3 regions of the Exiguobacterium sp. s127 genome follow, and region 3 is predicted to be linked to each of the others. Evidence: predicted binding sites of a transcription regulator. Region 3 holds the regulator's gene; each other region holds the start of a gene.
What was found. Region 3 encodes Rex, which represses fermentation and respiration genes when NADH is low (regulators of the CRP and FNR family bind a similar motif). Its sites were predicted from a motif close to TTGTGAAATATTTCACAA; they were not measured.

Region 1 (4,356 bases), on a different contig from region 3:
ACCAAATTGCAGAATTCATGCATCCTGAAGGACTCCGCTACGATACGGGCTTAAAATTACATCGTGTTACAGGAGAGTCCGATCAAAAGGCTTTTTATGTCCGCGACTGGGCTTGGAAACAAACGGATGAGCATGCAGCTGACTTTGCGGAAGCATTGGCGGAGCATCTTGACCAGCACAGTGGACAAGACTTCCCGCCGTTTCTTGTCACAGCGCCATTTGACGCGGAATTATTTGGTCATTGGTGGTTTGAGGGACCGGACTTCCTCGGTAAAGCCATGGAACGACTTGAAGATGTTGGGGTCGAATCGATTTCACCTACAATGTTCCTCGAGCGTCATTTTGGCGACATCGAGACGGTGCACGTCGCAATGGGGACATGGGGCCGGAAAGGGTATGCGGATGTGTGGATCAATGAACGGAACGACTGGATGATTCGTCACTTGCATCAACTTGAAAAACGATTAGCCGGTGTCATGGCGCGTAATCGTCATCAAGATGGTTTGACGGTCAAAGCAAAACGTCAATTGATTCGTGAATACTTGCTCGCGGTTTCGAGCGACTGGCCGTTCATTCTCGATGGACAGACGACGGCACAATATGCGGCAAATCGATTCCGTGAACATATTAAGCGATTTGAAGAAACGGAGCGGTTACTTGACGCTGGAGAATTAACGACCGACTGGCTTGAAACGCGTTATGCCGAATATCCCTTCTTAGCGGATACAGACATCGAACCAGACGTCTATTTGACGACGCATGATTACTATGTTGCGGTGCAACGTGAAACGTCATGGAACGATGCCGCGATTTTACTCGTCGCAAAAGATTACCAAGATTCGAACCGACCAATTGCTGAGTTTGCGAAGCGATTGGCAGGAGCGGGAGAAAATGTCTATGTCATCACAGAAAATGAGACGGCTTATCGATTTGAAGATGGCGTTCATATTTACGGCGTCCGCATGACGGGCCTACCGCTCGTTCAGACTTACAATCAGTTGGCCGGATTAAATCTTGCCGTGTTGCGTCAAGCGCAAGCCCTGCATAAAATCGTAGAATTCCGCCTTGTCCATAACTTTACGATGGAGACGGCGTCGGCTGCTCAATCGTTTGCTGAGATCAATCAGTTGCCGCTTGTCAGCAATGTGTACAATCTTGAGAGTGAACGTTCTCCAGCGAGTAGCGGTGGTTTAGTTGTTGCGATTAAACGATTAGAGGGCGAAGCACTTCGTCATTCACAATTGATTTATTTAGAACGTGAAGAAGCGAGACAAGGAATCGAAAATGATTATCATGTTGCTCAAAAACCGCTTGAATTCCAAGTGAACCTTGAAAAACCATACGAACAATTGGCGATTCAGAAAAAGAACGGATGAACAGTTGCAATTCCGTTCCTTTCTTGGTACGATACTTGAGTATGCTTAACCTTATGTAAAGCAAAAACACTTGATACATTGAGAGCTAGATAGGAGGGAATCCCATGCGCGTTAAAATTACTTTGGCTTGCACTGAAACTGGTGACCGTACTTATATCACTAAAAAGAACAAGCGTAACAACCCAGAGCGTCTTGAGTTGAAGAAATACAACCCACGTCTCCGTAAGCACACACTTCACCGTGAAGTAAAATAATTGAGATGGAAGCCGTCACCTTGTGTGATGGCTTTTTTTGTGAATGGGGGAATACTATATGAATAAAAAAGCAGCGCGACGGGTAATCGGTGAGCGACTGAACGAGTTGGAAAACCGGCAGGAGCGGGAACGACGAATTGCAGAGCAGTTATTTGTATTGCCAGAATGGATGAGTGCGACATCAATTGCGGTGACCCTCTCGTTTCGAAACGAATGTTCAACGGATCGAGTCATTCAACAAGCATGGGCGGATGGAAAACGTGTCGTCATTCCGAAGGTCATCGGTCAAGAAATGAGATTTTTTGAACATTCGTCAAGCAGTCGACTGATTGAGAATTCGATGGGGATTTTTGAACCGGATGCAACTGCTTTTGAAATTGCATTGCCGACGATTGATCTTTGTATCGTACCGGGTCGTGCCTATATGCGTAATGGCTATCGCTTAGGATGGGGTGGTGGGTTTTATGATCGTGCGTTGATTGATTTTTCAGGTCCGACGCTTTCGATTGCATTTGCCGTTCAAGTCGTGGAACGATTCGAAGTAGAATCATTTGATCGCCCGGTTGATACAATTGTCACTGAAGATGAGGTCATTCAATGTCATTAACTGTTCTTCTATTCATCTGCTTAGCTCTCGGATATGCTGGCTATCAATTTGGATTATTAACGAAAAGCGGTGCATTGTTGACGATACTTGTCGGCAGCACGGTCGTCTATGCGCTCGATTATGAAGGATTAGTCCTGTTACTGTTATTCTTCGGTAGCTCTAGCCTGTTATCCAAACTCGGTAAGGCACGCAAGCAGTCCGTCGATCAAATCGTCGAGAAGGATGGTGCACGAGATGGTTGGCAAGTACTTGCCAACGGTGGAACCGCTATGCTTGCTTCGATAGGCGTTGTACTGACAAATGAATTTGATTTTTTATTAGTGTTCTTGATTGTCATTGCTGCTTCGAATGCAGATACATGGGCATCCGAGATTGGTCCGCTTTCTAAAAAAGAACCGATTTCAATCCGGACGTTTAAACCGGTCTTACGAGGAACGAGCGGCGGGGTATCTTTACTCGGGACACTCGCGACAATCATCGGTGCATTATTTATCGCGACAGCGGGTGACATTCTATTCGATTTGTCCGTAAAGCAATGGTTGATCGTCGCGGCCGGAGGTGTCCTTGGCAGTATTCTCGATACGGTGTTAGGCGCTACCGTTCAACGAAAGTATCGTTGTCAGATTTGTGGCAAAGAAACCGAGAAAAAAATCCATCATGGTACTACGACACAATATGTCCGAGGGTGGAAGTGGCTAGGGAATGACGCCGTTAATTATTTGTCCAGTACGCTAGCGGGGCTGATTGGTTTCATGTTGTATCGATTGTGGTAATGGAAGGTGAAGTACCTGACTTCCTTATGTTAGGATATTGTTGACACAAATTAGACAAAATGTGACCGTTTACACAGTCTTTAATAGTTTGTGAAAGATGTTACAATCTAATTGTGAGATAGTTAACAAACTTTTAATTTGTTTGGAAGGGTGGACATATCGGATGGAATTACATGCTAAAGTTACACGCGTTGCGTTAATTGGTGCGGGGGCAGTAGGATCAAGTTTTGCGTATCAAATGACGACAGCTGGACTTTGTGAAGAACTTGTCATCATTGATGTGAATAAAGCAAAAGCTGAAGGGGAAGCGATGGATTTAAATCACGGGACGCCATTCAGTTCTTCGCCGATGCGAATATGGGCAGGGGATTACGGGGATTGTAAAGATGCCGAAGTCATCGTGATCACGGCCGGTGCACCACAAAAACCGGGTGAGACACGACTTGACCTCGTTGCGAAAAATGCTTTAATCATGAAAGAAATGATGCGCCAAATCATGGAATCAGGATTTGACGGCATCATCGTCGTTGCATCAAATCCCGTTGACATCATGGCACATTTAGCATGGAAATATTCTGGTTTACCAAAGTCACGCGTCTTCGGATCAGGAACGGTACTCGATACGGCACGCTTGCGCCAAATGTTAGGAGAATACTTTAATATCGATTCACGAAACGCCCACGCCTATATTTTAGGTGAGCATGGCGACACGGAATTCGCTGCCTGGAGCAACTCAAGAATCTATGGAAAAACGATTGATGAACTGCTTGCAGAAGACGATCGTTATTCTCAAAAAGATTTAGATCAAATCTATATCAATGTACGCGATGCAGCCTATCATATCATTGAACGAAAAGGTGCAACATACTATGCGATTGGACTTGGTCTCGTTCGGATCGTCCGTGCGATTCTCGGGAACGAGAACTGTTTGTTGACTGTAGGAGCGCACGTTGACGGACAGTACGGGATTTCTTGTATTCATATCGGTGTACCTGCCGTGATTAACCGACAAGGTGTGCGCGAAGTCATCGAGGTGTCGCTGACGGATGAGGAATTAAAAAAATTCCATCATTCGGCGGAAGTTTTACGTCAAACGATGGAACCTGTCTTACGTTAAATCGGAAGCGTCAATCGTACCCACTGAACTCGGGCAAACGGAGTTTCAGTGGGTACGATTTTTTGATTAGAAAAAAGGACGCGATAAAAAATCTGAAAACTAGGTTTTATTTTACTAGAAAAAGGTTATGTTAGGGATAGAAGAGTTTTTCATGTCTTAAGAAACATTAGAAAACTCACAAAGGGGAGAAACGATAGTCATGTATACATTTCGAACGTTAACAAAGGAA
Region 2 (4,356 bases), on a different contig from region 3:
AAAGTCCACGTCTTTCAGTTCAATCCGCGGTGGTGTCGCGGACTTTAACGCCTCCGTTCCGAACGTTACGCCCCGGTCGTCTTGCGTCAGTTCAGACGCAATCTGTTTCGCCGCCGCAACACTGCCCCGTCCGGTATGGAACGCCGCCCCCATCTCTTTTAAGGCCAAATAATACTCCGGTGCAAGCACGAGCATCAGGAAGGCTGGAACAAAGGTGATGCTTTGAAATAAAATCAACCGGAGACTGACCTCAAGCGCAATCATCCCCATGCTGAGCATCGAGATGAACTCAAGCATCAACGACGACAAGAAGGCAAGCTTCAGAACGGTCAAGGTCGCATCGCGGAAGTCGAGACTGCTCCGTTCGATGACGTCCTGCTGTGCTTTCGCGCGACCAAACAACTTCAACGTCGTGATGCCTTGCAGCGTATCGAGGAAGGTTCCGGAGAACGCCGTCATCTTCTCGAGCTGCGTATCGGCACGCTTTTGCGTCATGATTCCGATGACGATGTAGAACAGTGGAATGAATGGTGCCGTGATCATCATGACGAGTCCCGTAATCCAGTCATAACTGAATGCTGCGATCAGCACCATCAAGGGAACGATCGACGTCTGGATGACTTTCGGCAAGTATTGGCTGTAATAGCTGTCCATCTCATCGACCGCGTCAAGCAACACACTGACCTTTTGTCCCGACTGTCCTTGCGACATCACTTCGACGGAACTCGTCGTATACTTCGCGACGAGCGCCTGGCGAATGTCTTGTTTGACACGCGCCGCGAGAACCGTCCCGAGCCGTCCGTTCCAGTACGTGACAGCGACCCGTAACATCAGCATGAGCAGTAAGACACCGAGTAGCGGAACGATTGCCGCAAAGGCGTCCCCTTGGAGAAAAATGCGGTCGACGATGATGACGATCAAGTACGATTGACCGATGACCGCAATCCCCATCAGGACAGCCGCCAGCATCAATTGCAACATGATCGTACGTGGAATCGAGATGATTCCTTTAAGTGGATTCATATAAAAACGCCCCTTCACAAATTGTGAACGACTTTTAGTGAATATTTTCACATATCGTACATTCAGTATACCGAATCCTTCGTTTAGTTGCCATGAGAATGCCGCTCCAAAGGTGTGACGGTTTTGTGAGAAGCGTTTTACTCGACAAAATTGCTAACGTCCACTATTATAGACAATAGTTATCTACGTTATACAGAAAGGGCGAATTACCATGCAAATGAAAACCGGAGTCGAACAATCCGTCTACGCGATGCTGTTACTGACCTTTTTGCCGGAGAAAGGACTTTTACCCGGTGAGTTCATCAGTCAGCAGCTCGGCGCGTCACCGACGTACTTTCAAAAACTATTGCGTAAACTCGTCAGTGCCGACCTCCTTCTGTCTGTCCCGGGGGTCAAAGGCGGTTTCCGACTGAATCAACCTTCCGATCGGATTCGTATCTTTGACGTCTACGAAGCCATCGAAGGAAAACAATCCCTTTATGCTTCAAGTGGTGTCTTTGAGGACTTGATGGGCATCGAAGAACAGAACGTCCGCCTCTTATCGAACTTGATGACGGAAGCGGAAGATGCTTGGCAATCGACCTTAAAACGTGAAACGATTGGATCGCTCCGACAGGAAATCGACCGGAACTGTCCCCCTGACCACTTAACGACATTGCAAGCCTTGATTGAACAACAAATGATTCGCAACTAAAAGGAGACTTACGCATGACTACACTTGACCGCTACTTTGAGTTATTTGACGCTTCCCGGACCGATGAACAGGCTTTTAGTGACCTCGTTTCACTCTTTTCGGACGACATCACGTTCGTCCTGAATGGACAGGAACAACACGGGATCGACGCCTGGAAAAACTTCGTCCGGCTGGTCTTCACTGCCAATCAGGACATCAAACACATGTATGAAGCCTGGCTCCCGTCAGCAGATGGCGATACATTCGAGACACGCTGGGCCGTCTGCGGCAAGCGGGCTGACGGAACGGTCTTCACGCAGGACGGAACGGATATCGCCCGCCTTGATGCGGACGGTAAAATCGTCTACCTCGCCAATGTGCCGGATGATGCGAAGATGTTCAACAATTACAACGACTAACAAAAAGAGAGACCGTTCCCCCATTCGGAACGGTCTCTTTTTTGAAGTCATTCGCTTATAAGTTTGCTGCTTCGAACGTGTCGCCGCCTTCAATCGTTCCGTTATCAAAACCTTTTTGGAACCAGCTTTTCCGTTGTTTCGATGTCCCGTGCGTAAAGCTTTCCGGCACGACGTATCCTTGACCTTTTTTCTGAAGGGTATCGTCACCGACGGCATTCGCAGCACCAAGCGCTTCTTCAAGGTCGCCTTCTTCCAACAAGTTCTCCCCTTGCGCGTGATGTGCCCACACGCCGGCATAATAATCCGCCTGCAGTTCGAACCGGACGAGGTATTTATTGAATTTCTCTTCGCTCATCTTTTGACGGAGCGGCATGATCTCATCTGACGTCCCGAGTAACGTCTGGACGTGATGACCGACTTCGTGGGCAATGACGTAAGCCATCGCAAAGTCGCCAGGCGCGCCGTATTTAGTTTGTAATTCATCATAAAAACTTAAATCAATGTATAATTTCTGATCACCCGGACAATAAAAAGGACCGACCGATTTCCCGGCTTGTCCACACGCTGAACTGACTTGGTCGGTATAAAGGACAAGTGTCGGTTCTTTGTATGCCATCCCGTCTTGTTTAAACTCCTTCGTCCAGACACGTTCCGTATCGGCGAGCACGACCGAGACAAAATCGGCGGCTTCTTTTTCTTTCGCTGTTTCTTGATAGCCTGAGTTCGTCCCGCTTTCTGAACCGGATAAATCCCCAAGCAAATCAGCAGGATTCCCACCCATCAACGTCACGACGATCAAGATGATGATGCCAAGTCCACCTCCGATTCCAGCAATTCCTTTCCCGCCCATTCCCCGGCGGTCTTCTACGTTTGAACTTCGTTCTCTTCCCTTCCACTTCATGCGGCTTCCTCCTACCAATTTCGATGTTTTTATATACCCGTTCAGGCATTTATTCATGCTACGTTCTTTTAGAAAAATAATGGATGTGCAGCTAACTTTTTTTCCAGTCAACAAACACATGCGTGCAACCGATAGTCTTGATACGTCTACCAAAACAGGACTTTGTCTTTGTTTTAGTTTCAACTAGAAATCGGAGGAATTTTATTTTATGAAACGTCATCAACTCATGCTCAGCATCACGTCTCTTATCGTCGTTTTATCTTTAATCGTCCATGGACTCCACCGCTTCACAACGTTTGGAGAAGGCTACTCCCTTTTACAGGGAAAAGGACCAGCCGCGTCGCTCGCTACGTTAACGGTCGTCGCGCTGATTCCTGTCTTTTTTCTCTTTGCAGTTGTTATCCTGTACCGGCTTAATCCCCAAAGCAAACAGGTCGCCATCCTCTTGACACTGACGCTGACATTCGCAAGCATGTCAATCATCGCCGGTGGAGAGGGTCTCGTCGAATATCACTTCTCGATTTTCATGGTCCTGGCATTGATTGCCTATTTCCGGCGAATCGATTTAATTTTAATCAGCACGGTGTTATTTGCGATTCAGCATCTTGCCGGATTCTTTTTTGCACCGACGCTACTGTGCGGAACGACCGGGTATCCGTTTAGTTTGTTGCTGATTCATGCGGTGTTCTTAGTTTTAACGAGCAGTGCCCTGATCATTCAAGTATTCGTTCAAAATCGTGAACGTCACGCGGCGCACGCACGGGAAACGGAAGCAAACACGTTAATCACGAACGTCAGTCAACAAATCGAAGCACTGGTCGGTCATTTAAAAACGAATACGACACACTTGAAGCAAGCTGCTGCAAACTCGGTTGTCGTCACAGATCAGATTGCTGCTGCCATCGAACCGATCGTCGACTCTGCCGACGGTCAATATCAATCGATGCAACATGGAACGAATCAGTTACAGCAAGTCAATCAAGCAATCGCGACGATTCAAACACAGATGGCGACGACGGCAGACACAGCCGTCCACATGACAGCCACCGCACGTGAAGGAAATGAAGAGATGCAGTCGATGGAACGCCGGGTCGAAGCAATGGTCGAAGCGACGAACCGCTTAAACGATTCCGTCGAGACGATGACAGGACGCTCCGATCAAATCCAGACGATTCTCGCGAGTCTTGAAGCAATTGCCGGACAAACGAACTTACTTGCACTCAATGCAGCGATTGAAGCTGCGCGCGCCGGTGAAGCGGGACGCGGCTTCGCCGTCGTTGCGACCGAAGTCGGGCATCTCGCCGTCCAGTCACGAAGCTATGCCAATGAAGTGACGGAAG
Region 3 (4,356 bases):
AAGTGATGTACATATGGAGACTATCGGGCTCGAACCGACGACCTTTTGGCTGCCAGCCAAACGCTCTCCCAGCTGAGCTAAGCCCCCTCATATTCTTGTAATCAGTATAAACCATATCGATTCACTTTTTCAATATAAAAAGAGCGCTTCCAAACAAAAACCTCTCCGTCGCCGAAACGACCGAGAGGAGACTGTTACTTATTCAACTCACGCATCAAATTCGCTTGTCTCTCAAGCTCCGCTTGTTGCTCAAGAATCAGTACTTTTTTGTACGTCCGGGCTGAAATCATGATGCTGATTTCATAGAGGACGAACAACGGTACCGAAATCATCAGATGTGACGTCACATCCGGTGGTGAGATTAAAGCCGCGATGACAAACAGCGCAAAGTACGCATATTTCCGATTTTTCCGCATGAACAATGGCGTCACGAGTCCAAGACGAGTCAAGAACATCGTCACGACCGGCAGTTGGAACAAGATACCGAACGGAATCGTCAGCCGGATTAAGAAACTGAAATAGTTTTCGACCCCGATGACTTGCTCGATGCCGAGCTCTTGCCCAAGTTCCGTCGATACTTTGAGTAGAAACGGAAGTAACCAAAAATAAGAGAACGCGATCCCGGACAAAAATAAGAAAAACGTGACCGGAATATACGTCAAGGTCGCTTTTTGTTCCTGTTCGAATAAACCAGGTCGGATGAACGCCCATAGCTGGTACATCCAAAATGGTGAAGCCAGGACGACCGCGATGATGAACGCTAAATTCAAGTACAACATCAGGGGATCGGCCACATTAAAGGCATTCAATCCGATGCCGAGCTCTTTCAGGTCCGACTGCAGAAAACGCACGAGCGGTCGGACGAGCGGAAAGGCCGCGGCGAACAAGACGACGACGATGATGAGTGACCAGACGATCCGCTTGCGCAACTCGTCTAGATGCGATGTCACACTCTGTTCTTGATCAATCGCCATAATTTAATCACTTCTCTTTCGATTCATCCTTGTTGTCTTTATCATCGTCCATGATGCCGTGTGTCGCACTCTTGAACTCTTTTAACGTCTGACCGGCAGCACGACCGAGCTCCGGTAACTTTTTCGGTCCGAAGATAATCAAGGCGACGGCACCGATCAAGGCGATGCTTCCTGGTCCGATGAACGCGATGGTTGATGGAATAAGGTTTTCCATTATGATTTCACTCCTTCAGCTGATTGCGAATAATGCTTCATGAAATAAACTAGTGACTGCAACTCGATCGACAAATCGATGTGATGGACCCGAACATGGGCCGGTACGTTCAACCGCGCCGGTGTAAAGTTCAGGATTCCGGTCACACCATACTCAACTAACTCATCCGCTACTGACTGTGCGAACTGGGATGGGACCGTCAAGATGGCGACATCAACCTTGTTCGCTTCGATTTGCTCTTTCATGTCAGAGACATGATAGATAGGAACGTCTTGCGTCGTTGTTCCGACCTTGTTTTCGTCCGCATCAAACGCAACGACTATCCGAGTACTATTATTCTTTAAAAAGTTATAATTTGCAAACGCCGTTCCGAGATGTCCGACCCCGACAAGTGCCACATTCGTGACTTCATCCTGATTCAGTGTCTTTCGGAAAAACGTCAATAGATGTTGTACGTTGTAACCGTATCCTTTTTTCCCTAACGCCCCAAAGTAGGAAAAATCGCGGCGGATCGTCGCTGAATCGACTTTGACCGCTTCACTGAGCTCTGCTGAAGAGACGCGCAGCTTGCCTGAGTTATAAAGACTCTGAATGAAACGATAATATAACGGCAGTCGTTTCGCCGTCGCTTGTGGTATTTTTGTGTCTGGCCCATTCATACTGCAGTTCCCCCTTCGGCCACGTTCTGACGTGGCACCCAAATCAATGCAAAGAATTCTATTCTCTTTGATTGTAAACCACTTCACATAGACTAACAAATAATATATTCCACGGGACTCCTGCGTTTTTTTCATGATAGACTAAAGGGTGGAAGGATGGATGTTTTTATGATTCTCTTACAAGTGAACCAACTATCAAAATCATTCGGTGTTGAGCCGATTTTAGACAATATTAAACTCGAAGTACAGGAGCGAGACCGGATTGCGCTCGTCGGACGAAATGGTGCCGGAAAATCGACACTTTTAAAAATCATCGCCGGAGAGCTCAGTCATGACTCTGGTGAGATCATGAAGAGTAAGGAAGTGAAAATCGGTTACCTCGCCCAGGACAGTGGTCTTGAGTCGAATGAAACGATTTGGAATGAAATGTTGACCGTGTTCGAACACCTGCAAGAGCAGGAACGTTCGCTCCGTCGGATGGAGATTGAGATGGGGATGGACCATATCTTGAATGATGCTGTTGCTTACGACCGTCTGTTGAAAACATACGATCAGGCACAACATGACTTCTCGGACGCCGGCGGCTATCAGTTCGAAGCCAACATCCGCTCCGTCCTGCACGGGATGCGTTTTTATCCGGACGATTATTCACGCCGGATCCAGACGCTATCCGGTGGACAACGGACGCGACTCGCACTGGCGAAGATGTTGCTTCAGGCACCTGAGCTGTTGATTCTTGATGAGCCGACGAACCACCTCGACATCGATACACTCTCTTGGCTCGAAAGTTACCTGGCTGGTTACCGTGGAGCGGTCTTGATCGTCTCCCACGATCGTTACTTCCTCGACCAGGTCGTCAACGTCGTTTATGAACTGTCACGCAACGTCTGCCGGAAGTTTACCGGCAACTACACGAAGTACTTGGAACAAAAGGCAGCACTGTATGAACAAGAGATGAAGCAGTTCGAACAGCAACAGGAAGACATCGCGAAGATGCAAGACTTCATCCAGCGTAACATCGCACGGGCGACGACGACGAAACGCGCACAAAGCGTCCGCAAACGTCTTGAAAAAGTCGACCGGATTGATCGTCCGGATGGGGATGAACGCAGCACCGTCCTGTCGTTCCCGATTGAAAAACAAAGTGGGAACGATGTGTTACAAGTCACGCAACTCGCGGTCGGCTATGAAGAAGCCGTCTCAAAAGGCATCACGTTCCGCTTACAACGTGGCGAATCCCTCGCCCTCGTTGGTCCGAACGGAATCGGAAAATCGACGTTACTGAAAGTTCTTGTCAACCGGATTAAACCGTTATTCGGTGAACATCGTTTCGGGACCGGCGTTTCCGTCGGTTACTACGATCAGGAGCAAGCCGAGCTCAACGACCGCAACCGGGTCATCGATGAAATTTGGAACGAGTGGCCGTTGATGCGGGAACAACAAGTCCGGTCCGTCCTCGGTCAATTCCTGTTCAGTGGTGATGATGTCTTCAAGCTCGTTCATGAATTATCCGGCGGCGAGCGCGGACGCCTCGCCCTCGCGAAGTTAAAATTACGCAAAACGAACGTCCTCATTCTCGATGAGCCGACCAATCACCTCGATCTTGATTCGAAGATGGTGCTTGAGAACGCGCTTGTCGACTATGAAGGCACGCTCCTGTTCGTCTCCCACGACCGTTACTTCATCGACCGGGTTGCGACACGCGTCATCGAGATGAATCCGGACGGTGTGACGGATTATCTCGGCGACTACTCTTACTATATGGAGAAGAAGGCCGAGAAAGAAGAAATCGCCCGCCTCGAAGCAGAGGAAGAAAAAGCAATCAAAGTCGCTGCTTCGAAAAGCATCGACAAAGATGCGCAAAAAGAAGAACGAAAAAAGAAACAACAGCTCGAACAACTCGAACAAGACATCGAACGGCTGGAAACTCGATCAACTGAAATCGAACAACTGCTTTGCGAACCGGAAGTCTTCAACGATATTCCGAAGGCGACGGCGCTGTCGGCAGAACGGGATCAGATTGATACGGACCTCCTCGAACTGATGGAACGATGGGAGAGTTTCCACTAATGCGCTCGAAAAGTTATGTCATCAACCTCGTTCAAGGGTTATTGTCCGGGGTGCTCTATTTCGTTCCGATGTATGCCGACTACGTGTCGGCCTTCATCCGGCCGGATGCCTTTAATGCCGTCGTCCTGTTGTTCATCCTCATCTCGTGTATGATTGGTCTCGTGATTAAGACGTGGAGTGGTCTCTTCATCAGCCTCTTATCCGGATTAATCTGTACGTTGCTGACGACCCAGATGTTCGTTGAACTGAATGACCCGTTAATCATCAGCTATTACGGAGCCGTTTCACCGCTCGTCGCCTTTTTGATCAGCTGTCTCGGGATTTGGGCACTGGCGATTCTCTTTTTTCTACTCGATGGTTTCCAGTACGAAAAACGTCACCATGCAGAGTAACTTCTTCAGTTGTCCGACATAAAAAGGCACGTCCCGCGTTCGGGACG

Region 1: the regulator Rex is predicted to act here: its motif matches at 3,122-3,139, upstream of KNP98_RS04055 (L-lactate dehydrogenase).
Region 2: the regulator Rex is predicted to act here: its motif matches at 1,059-1,076, upstream of cydD (thiol reductant ABC exporter subunit CydD).

The regions. Positions count from the first base shown of each region.
Region 1 is NZ_JACSMO010000002.1:195,715-200,070, forward strand. Features, by position in the region: gene KNP98_RS04035 (glycoside hydrolase family 57 protein) at 1-1,376, shown strand, start outside; gene rpmG (50S ribosomal protein L33) at 1,481-1,630, shown strand; gene KNP98_RS04045 (5-formyltetrahydrofolate cyclo-ligase) at 1,689-2,237, shown strand; gene KNP98_RS04050 (DUF92 domain-containing protein) at 2,228-3,010, shown strand; gene KNP98_RS04055 (L-lactate dehydrogenase) at 3,174-4,127, shown strand; gene KNP98_RS04060 (GNAT family N-acetyltransferase) at 4,327-4,356, shown strand, end outside.
Region 2 is NZ_JACSMO010000008.1:113,203-117,558, forward strand. Features, by position in the region: gene cydD (thiol reductant ABC exporter subunit CydD) at 1-1,023, opposite strand, end outside; gene KNP98_RS11455 (Rrf2 family transcriptional regulator) at 1,235-1,717, shown strand; gene KNP98_RS11460 (nuclear transport factor 2 family protein) at 1,732-2,115, shown strand; gene ypfJ (KPN_02809 family neutral zinc metallopeptidase) at 2,171-3,016, opposite strand; gene KNP98_RS11470 (methyl-accepting chemotaxis protein) at 3,225-4,356, shown strand, end outside.
Region 3 is NZ_JACSMO010000009.1:7,975-12,330, reverse strand. Features, by position in the region: tRNA gene KNP98_RS11730 (tRNA-Ala) at 15-87, opposite strand; gene tatC (twin-arginine translocase subunit TatC) at 195-974, opposite strand; gene KNP98_RS11720 (twin-arginine translocase TatA/TatE family subunit) at 982-1,188, opposite strand; gene KNP98_RS11715 (redox-sensing transcriptional repressor Rex) at 1,188-1,847, opposite strand; gene KNP98_RS11710 (ABC-F family ATP-binding cassette domain-containing protein) at 2,016-3,917, shown strand; gene KNP98_RS11705 (hypothetical protein) at 3,917-4,309, shown strand.